2 regions of the Dickeya chrysanthemi NCPPB 402 genome follow, and region 2 is predicted to be linked to the other one. Evidence: predicted binding sites of a transcription regulator. Region 2 holds the regulator's gene; the other holds the start of a gene.
The links. The regulator PurR, encoded in region 2, represses purine synthesis genes. The targets are predictions, from matches to a motif close to CANGCAAACGTTTGCNTG.
Positions count from the first base shown of each region.

Region 1: the regulator PurR is predicted to act here: its motif matches at 2,519-2,536, upstream of DCH402_RS20585 (NCS2 family permease).

Region 1 covers NZ_CM001974.1:4,639,776-4,644,496, forward strand. The annotation lists gene DCH402_RS20565 (ABC transporter substrate-binding protein) at 1-133, shown strand, start outside; gene DCH402_RS20570 (amino acid ABC transporter permease) at 237-980, shown strand; partial or broken gene DCH402_RS20575 (amino acid ABC transporter permease) at 982-1,651, shown strand; gene yieH (6-phosphogluconate phosphatase) at 1,746-2,417, opposite strand; gene DCH402_RS20585 (NCS2 family permease) at 2,691-4,028, shown strand; gene DCH402_RS20590 (4'-phosphopantetheinyl transferase family protein) at 4,097-4,721, opposite strand, start outside.
Region 2 covers NZ_CM001974.1:2,736,773-2,741,493, reverse strand. The annotation lists gene cfa (cyclopropane fatty acyl phospholipid synthase) at 51-1,202, opposite strand; gene purR (HTH-type transcriptional repressor PurR) at 1,622-2,647, opposite strand; gene cydH (cytochrome bd-I oxidase subunit CydH) at 3,036-3,125, shown strand; gene DCH402_RS12260 (C40 family peptidase) at 3,243-4,211, opposite strand; gene DCH402_RS12255 (Grx4 family monothiol glutaredoxin) at 4,542-4,721, shown strand, end outside.

The sequences.
Region 1 (4,721 bases), 1.9 Mb from region 2:
GATCCTGCTGAATCTGGAAAAACAGGGCGACGCCGTGAAGATTTATAACCGTTGGTTCGGGCCGCAAACACCGTCTGCCCAGCCGCGTGGTGACTTCAACATCGCGCCGCTGGACCAGCAACCCAAGGCTTGAGTGCGCTGCGACAGTATTCTCCATCCGACAGTGGTTACCGTAGGCTCTTACCTGATGGTTGTGATTTGCCCCCGGACCGATTCCGGGGGCCTTCTTGTTTATGATGACTGATGAATCTATCCGATATTGGCTGACCGATTGGCTGCTGGCGCCGCAGTATCTGCAATGGCTGTGGCAAGGCTTTCTGGTCACGCTGGGCCTTGCCGCCGTTACCGTGGTGCTGGCAACGCTATTGGGGCTCATACTGGCGGCCGGGCGCGACAGCCGTACCCGATTGCTACGCTGGCTGGTGATCGCCTATTGCTCCTTGTTTCGTAATACCCCGCTGCTGGTGCAACTGTTCTTCTGGTACTTCGGCGCAGCGCAGTTGCTGCCCGCCGGGTTAATGCCGTGGCTTAACAGCCCGCATATCATCCCGCTGGTTGGGCTGAACATACCGTCGTTTGAGTTTCTGGCCGGATTATTTGGCCTGACGCTCTATTCCGCGGCGTTTATCGCAGAAGAGATCCGCGCCGGCATCGCCGGCGTGGCGCGTGGTCAGCAGTATGCCGCCTGTGCGTTGGGGCTGACTCACTGGCAGTCGATGCGTTATGTGGTGTTGCCGCAGGCGCTGCGCATCGCATTGCCGCCGCTGCTGGGTCAGTACATGAACATAATAAAAAACTCATCGCTGGCGATGGCCATCGGCGTGGCGGAGCTGTCTTACGCTTCCCGGCAGGTGGAAACCGAAACGCTACGTACCTTTCAGGCGTTCGGGGTGGCGACGGTGCTTTATATCGCGGTGATTGCCCTGCTGGAAGGATGGGGACAGTGGCGTCAGCATCGGCAATCGGCCAGGGAGCACTGAGATGGACTTTTCTATTATCCGCGACAATTTGGGTTACCTGATGTGGGGCACCTTTCCGGATGGACCATTGGGGGGGGGCGGCGCTGACGCTGGTGCTTAGCCTGATGGCCGGGCTGACTTCGGCGGTACTCGGTACGTTGCTGGGCGTGGCGCTGGCGATGCTGCGCGGCTGGGCGGGCGGGCTGTTGGCGATGGTGCTCGGGTTTTTTCGGGCGATTCCGGTGATCATGCTGATTTTCTGGACTTACTTCCTGCTGCCGATGGTTTTGGGCGTCGATATTCCCGAAATCACCACCGTGGTATGCGCGTTGGCGCTGATCGCATCCGCTTATCTGGCGCACGGCGTGAAGGCGGGCATTGTGGCGATAGGCCGCGGCCAGTGGCAGGCCGGGATGTCGCTGGGATTGGGACGCTGGCAGACGCTGTGGTACATCGTTCTGCCGCAAGCGTTGCGCATGATGGTGCCGTCGTTCATCAACCAGTGGATCTCCCTGATTAAAGATACGTCGCTGGCTTACATTGTCGGTGTTGGTGAACTGACGTTTCTGGCGACCCAGGTTAACAACCGCAGTATGGTTTATCCGACGGAAGTGTTTTTGTTTATCGCGCTGGTCTATTTTATCTTTTGCCTGTCGCTGGATCTGCTGGCGCAGGGCGTCAGCCGGCGTTTTCGCACCGGGCCGCAACCGACCCGGCGTAGGCTATTCGGTCGGCGCCAGGCGGTACGCGTGCCGGAGTCGCCGTTACGAGAGTCCGCCTGAATTCTCAGTCGGTGGTAGTCAGTGCCCAACCACGGGCCTGCCATAGCGCCGGCAACTGCGCCATGTCGTGAAACATTGTCACTAATGGGTGATGGATTGGGGCGTTATGCTCGTCGGCGCAGTAATAGAACACCGGTATGCCGGCGGCAATGCCGGCCTGCGTGCCGGAGACGGAATCTTCCACCAGAATACAATTTTCCACCGCTACCCCCATCTGCTGTGCCGCGTGATGAATCAACGCCGGGTCTGGCTTCCATTTGCCGATGTCGTAGCCGCTGTACAGATGGTCGCCAAAGAACGGCAGCAGGCCGGTCAACCCCAGCGAATGCTGCATTTTGCTGACCGGGCCGTTGGATACCACCGCTACAGGCGCCTGCAACGTCGCCAATACTTCTTTCACGCCGGGAATCGGTTGTAGCGAGAGTTCGAAAAGCCGCGCCACCTCCTGACGGAAATGACGCTCCATGTCCTCCACTGAAACCGTCAGGCCGAAACGCTCACTGATGCTGTCGATAATGTCGTAGAGCTTCATACCCTTAAAGGTTTTGATCACTTCATCCAGCGGTAAGTGGACGCCGTGGGGGACAAAGATATTGACATAGGCCTGGCAACAGATGACTTCACTATCGACCAGCGTACCGTCGCAGTCGAAAAATACGCATTCAATTCGGGACATGAGCGTTCCTTATTGGAGGACGAAAATCCCCACTTTACCCGACTGACGGGATAATGCGACGTTTGCAGAAATAAGGGGTGTGCTGGCCGTTATCTCTGCATCAGACAAACGTTTTCCCGTCGTGAAGTGAGACGAAACCGCTGCGAACAGGCGGGAGATATAGAAAATTGTTATCGCTGGGAAAAAAAAGCCCGTTGGCGCGTTAACTGCTCTGCATTTTGGTATAGGATACCGGGCGATTATCTTTCCTTTCTTCTCTTTGGGTCATTTATCATGGATAAATCTCAGTCTGGTTCCGCTGTTGAGCAGGGGCTGCTGGGTCGTGTGTTTAAACTCAAGCAGCACGGCACTACCGCTCGTACCGAGACTATCGCCGGGTTCACCACCTTCCTGACGATGGTGTATATCGTTTTCGTCAACCCGCAGATTCTGGGCGCAGCCGGGATGGACACCAAAGCGGTGTTCGTCACCACCTGTCTGATCGCCGCTTTTGGTAGTATTTTCATGGGCCTGTTGGCCAACCTGCCGGTGGCGCTGGCACCGGCGATGGGCCTGAACGCCTTTTTCGCTTTTGTGGTGGTCGGCACCATGGGCCTGTCGTGGCAGGTGGCGATGGGCGCCATCTTCTGGGGTTCGGTCGGTTTCCTGCTGTTGACGGTATTCCAGGTTCGCTACTGGATGATCGCCAATATTCCGCTCAGCTTGCGTTTGGGTATTGCCAGCGGTATCGGTCTGTTTATCGCGATGATCGGGCTGAAAAACGCCGGGATTATCGTGCCGAACCCGGAAACGCTGGTCTCGGTTGGTAAACTGACCTCACATAGCGTGCTACTGGGTGCGTTGGGCTTTTTCATTATCGTGGTGCTGGCGTCCCGCAATATTCATGCGGCGGTGCTGATCTCCATCGCGGTTACCACCTTGCTGGGCGCGATGCTGGGGGATGTAAAATTCACCGGCGTATTTTCCATGCCGCCGAGCGTCAGTAATGTGGTAGGGCAGGTCGATCTGGCCGGGTCGCTGAATTTGGGCCTGTCCGGGGTGATTTTCTCCTTCATGCTGGTGAACCTGTTTGACTCTTCCGGCACTCTGATTGGCGTGACCGACAAAGCCGGCCTGGTGGACGCTCGTGGTAAATTCCCGCAGATGAAACAAGCGCTGTATGTGGATAGCATCAGTTCGGTGGTTGGGTCGTTCATTGGTACGTCGTCCGTGACGGCGTATATCGAGAGCTCCTCCGGCGTGTCCATCGGTGGTCGTACCGGCCTGACGGCGGTGGTGGTGGGGATTCTGTTCCTGCTGGTGATGTTCCTGTCGCCGCTGGCAGGGATGGTGCCGGCCTATGCCGCGGCTGGCGCGCTGATTTACGTCGGTGTGTTGATGACATCCAGCCTGGCGCGCGTGAAATGGGATGATCTGACCGAGTCCGTGCCGGCGTTTGTGACCGCTGTGATGATGCCGTTCACTTTCTCAATCACTGAGGGTATTGCGCTGGGTTTCATTTCCTACGCGGTGATGAAAGCGGCGACCGGTCGCTGGCGCGACATCAGCCCTTGCGTCATCGTCGTAGCGGTGCTGTTCCTGCTGAAAATTATTTTTATCGACGCCCATTAATCACTGGCGAGCCGGGGTGCCCCGGCTCGCGCTTTTCTGCCGTTTTCCCGCTTGTTACATCACATTTGTTACATCACATATTGCGGCGCTGCATTTTCCGTCGCGTGGCTGCTCAGCTTGATATAACGCCGTGACTGGCGTTGTTGCTGGATGATTTCACCGGATTTCCGCATGCCGTAGGCCGAGGTGTAATTCCACATTACCAGCCGATCGAGGCGCGGCGTATGGGCACAAGCCCAGGCCAGATAATCATCGATATCGCTTATCACTTCCACGTCAGGAATATGTCGCGACCGCAATCGGCCTGACGCCGGGTGCAGTTTTAACGATTCCGGACCACCGGCATTGAAACCGGGGATTTTCAGTACCGACTGGCGGATGGTACACAACTGGGTGGCGGCTTCCAGCGGGTCGAGCTGGGCGTCAATCCAGGCTTTTTCCGCGTGGGTCTGCGTTTGCAGATGCGGCGGCGTTTCGCGGTTCCAGACGCGGACAATTTCCACGTCCATCCCCACTTTGCCCTCTTCGCTAAGCAGGATTGCGATGGTATTTCCTGCATAGCCAAGGCTGAAGTCGGGAAGATGCGGGTCAACAAAACAGGGTCTGCCGTTTGGCGAGACCATCAATGGTGGAAGTACCGGATAACCGAAGAAATAAAACATCATTTCTGCCAACAGCGCCCGGCTTTTCAGA
Region 2 (4,721 bases):
CAGGCTGCCGGTTTTTTGCCATCGGGATGTGGATTTGCCGGGTGCCAGGATTATCTGGGGACTCGCAAGCCGTCCTCTACACCGCCCACACTGAATACTATCTGCCAGAGCTGAATATCACGTGCGCGAAACGAGCCAGCGCAGACGTTAAGGTAGTAGCTGAACATCCGCTGGAAGCGTTCGGAATAACGTTCTGACAACGTTGGCCAGTGTTGCTGGAAACGTTCATGCCAGGCCATCAGTGTGCGGTCGTAGTCTGCGCCGAAATTGTGCCAGTCTTCCATCACCAGATAGGGCTCGCTGGCCTGGGCGATATGCTGCACTGAAGGCAGGCAGTAGTTGGGGAAAATGTACTTGTTCATCCAGGCGTCAACTTTCAGGTTAGTTTCATTGGTGCCGATAGTGTGCAGCAGGAACAATCCGTTAGGTTTGAGGTTTTTTCTCACTACCCGGAAATAGGTGTTGTAATTTTTGGGGCCGACATGCTCGAACATGCCGACGGAAACGATGCGATCAAACTGTTGATTCAGGTCGCGATAGTCCTGTAGCAGGATGTTAACATCCAGATGTCGGCAGCGCTGCTGCGCCAGCTTTTGCTGTTCGCGGGAGATGGTGACGCCGGTGACGCTGACGCCATAGTGATGTGCGGCGAATTCCGCCAGCCCACCCCAGCCGCAACCGATATCCAGCAATGTCATGCCGCGACGCAATTGCAGTTTTTCGCAGATTAAGCGCAGCTTGTCCTGTTGCGCCTGCTCCAGCGTTTCAGCCTGTTTCCAGTAACCGCAGGAGTATTGCATATAGGGATCGAGCATCAGGGTGAAAAGATCATTACCGAGGTCGTAATGCTCCTTGCCCACGATCCAGGACCGACGGCGGGACTGCAGATTGCTCAGGCGAGCCATCAGGATTCGTAAAGTATCGCGCCAGCGGTGGGGCAGTTGGCTGTCCAGTCCCACGCGTATCGCTCGGTGGAAGAACATGTCCAGCCGCTCACACTCCCACCAGCCATCCATGTAGCTTTCGCCCAGACCTAACGAGCCTTCGCGCAGTATGCGTTTGTACATAAAGGGATTTTTTACCTGAATGTCAAACGGGCGTGAGCCGTTAATGGCGATGTCGGCGGTCGATAGCATTTCATTAACAATTTGGAACCAGGGATGATGAGGGGTACCCAGTTCCTCCACATAAGATGAACTCATAACTTCTCCCTACCTTGTCAGATAAATGTGTTTACAAGGAATAAACCAGACAAATATCACGCTGGAGGGTGTTCAACGAACCCCATCCATTGTCTATCCCTGAGAGTCTCAGAGGAAAATAAGAGAAAAGCCGGTACGAAAGGCATCTACCCCGTTCGTGACAAACGGTACGGCCATTATTGCCAGGGTAGAAAAAGTAAGGCGATGCGCTATGTTGAAAAACATCGTCTGATCATAGTTATTGTCGTCAGCGATAGTGACAAGTGTATGACTGCTTTAACCCGCCGACAAGATTCAGCGGGCTAAAGTAGCACGGAGAAACAATACGTCATGTATTCATCACATGCGTTATCGCTATATGCGGTGCGGCATAGCGCCTGACGGCAAGGGCGCGCAGCGATAACGAAATCGTCTGAATATTAACGACGATAATCGAGGTATGGGCCGTCGGCAACGGAGCGACGCTCGATCAGAGTAGGGTGTACTTCAATCGTTTGTGCTTCCTCGCGTTTGCTGGTAATGCGGTCCAGCAACATGGAAAATGCCGCCTGCCCCAGACGTTCTTTCGGTTGATGAATGGTGGTGAGCGCTGGAGTAAAATAGCGGGAGTGACGCACATTATCGTAACCGATCACTGAAATATCTTGCGGTACGCGTAGCCCAAGTTCGTCGGCCGCGCAGATGGCGCCCATCGCCATGATATCACCGCCGCAGAATACCGCCGTCGGCCGCTGTTTTTGGGCCAGAATTTGATGCATGGCTTTATAGCCGGACTCCGGCTCAAAATCCCCCTGAACCACCCACTCTTCGCGCAGGGAAATGTCGGCTTCCTTTAACGCTTTCAGGAACCCCAGGTAACGTCCGCTACCGGTATTGCGCTCCTGCGAGCCGGGAATGGCACCGATATCCCGATGACCGCGTTCAATCAGATAACGTCCAGCCATGTATCCGCCGGCAAAGGCGTTATCAATAATAGTATCGGTAAAATCGTTTTGTGCTTCGCCCCAGTCCATCACCACCATCGGGATATGACGGTAATCCGCCAGCAGGGATAGCAATTCGGGTGGGTACTCGGCACACATCACCAGCAGGCCGTCGACACGCTTTTGCGCCAGCATGGACAAGTAGGCGCGCTGTTTATCCTGATTGTTATGAGAGTTACACAGGATTAGCGTGTAACCCCTGGCGTAGCAGCTGTTTTCTACCGCCTCGATAATCTCGGCGAAATAGGGTGCTTCGCTGGAGGTAGCCAGCAGGCCGATGGATTTCGTGTGGTTGACCTTCAGGCTGCGAGCCACTGCACTCGGGGAATAATGCAATTCATCGATGGCTGCGCGTACCGCAGCCTTGGTCTCTTCGGCGACGAAACGTGTTTTATTGATCACGTGTGATACGGTTGTGGTTGAAACGCCTGCGCGTTTTGCCACATCTTTGATCGTTGCCATCTAAAGCGACTCCTGAACTCATCTGTGACAGTAACGTGTCTGTTACAGCATTAAAATAGGGTGTTAATCGTTTGCCTGCGTGAATTCATCTCCTGCCGGACAACAAGGCAACATTTCAGGAGGAGATATGCCGAGGTGTGTAGCTTGAAGGGAGGGCTGACGCTTCGACCAACGCAGTGTATACAGTAAACTGCGAATTCTGGCCGATCCAGAGCAAAAGTGGAAGAGGCAATTCGTGTTATCTCTGTGATGCGCAAACCGGTTTTTTGATATCGGCTGGGTAATAATAAACCTATACTTTATGTGTTTCCTCTTGCCTGCCGAGAGAGGGATTTTATTCATACACAATGGGATGACGGCGATCATCAGTCACATACAGGAGAATATTATGGATACGAATCTGAAAATGTCGCTGTTCAGTACGGTGGTTGCACTGGCGGTGATCATTATCTTCGGCTTCACAGCGGTATTGAACTGATAGCGGATCGCCGGCGGCGTAATGTCCGGGTTTCAACAGCCTGAGGCAAAACAGCGGTGAAAACAGAAAGGGGCGCTAAGCCCCTTTTTGTCGTATTTACGTCGAGTCGTGTAGCGCCTAACGAATGGTTTTCGGCGTCACCACGCGGCGAGCGCCGACGTAATGATCCTGCCAGTAATCTTCACTCAGTTTACTGATCTTGATATCAGCGCCGGTGCGTGGCGACTGAATGAATCGGCCATTGCCCAGGTAGACGCCCACATGATCGGCGGCTCCACGGTTGGTGATACGAAAGAAGACCAGGTCGCCGCTTTCCAGTTCGCTTTTCTTAATTGGCGCCGCGTCACGCAAATGGAACATTTCATTGGCTGTGCGTGGAATCGGGATTTTCACCACATCTTTATAGGCGTAATACACCAGCCCGCTGCAATCAAAGCCCGAATACGGTGTGGCACCGCCCCAATGATAAGGCTTGCCGATTTGGCTCATCAGCTTATTCATCGCGGTTGACTTGGCATGCTGATAACGTTTTTGGTGCGCGGCGCTGATAGTCAGCGCGGCCTTGTCCTGTTTACCTTTTTTATTTTTACCGTGCGATGAGACCGAGGCAATATCTTCTTCGGCGATTACCGCTTTGCCTTTTTTGGGGGAGTATTTGACTCTCACCGACTCATGCGCGTTACGGTTATTTTTGGCCGTAGCAGGCGGCTCTTTTTTCGTCGTTTTGTTGGCTGCCGCTTTAGTCGGCGGGCTTTTTTCCTGCTTCTGCGGTTTACCGGTAGAGTGGGCTGAAGCCGCTGCCGTCACAGGCTTTTTATCACCAGATTTGGCGCTTTTATCATGAGCGGATGATGTCGTTTTCGCTGGTGCGTTTTGGGTCGTCTTTTCATGTTGTTGAGAGGGCGCCGTACCTTTTTTATTGGCATTTTTGGCGACCTTATTTTTTTTGGACTCATCAAGCGCTTTGTTTGCCGTTTCTACACCCGATTTACGCGGCAACGCGGACGCGCCATGCGGATTAGCCAGCGCCAGATTCGCAAACAAATTACTGAAAAATAATAAAAAGAGCGTAATAAATAAACGCATAATAATTCTGACCGAATGTTGTCCTCAATCGTTCAATCTTTACAGTATTCCCGAAAATGGCCTGATAAAAAAGCGGGAGATAGACTTATGTTACTACAAAATAGTGAGAAAACGTTAACAACGGTGTTTGCTGCTTAATTATCAGTCAATTTGGGTTACCTTATGCTGATATATCGTCGACCGGATAAAACCTTACAAAAGATAGCGTTTTTTTGTGGTCGTCGCTATCGTTAGAATATAAAACAACAGAGGCGGTATGGCATGGTCTGCCGCGAGTCACATGAACAGCCGTTGATGGGCTGTTCATCACGCGCTTGAGGAAGCAATAGAATGACGACAACGACACTTGAAAAGATTCAGCGCCAGATCGCTGAAAACCCGATTCTGCTGTACATGAAAGGTTCTCCCAAACTGCCGAGCTGTGGTTTTTCTGCCCAGGCGGTTCAGGCGTTGTCGGCGTGCGGCGAACGTTTTGCCTATGTGGATATCCTGCAGAACCCGGATATTCGC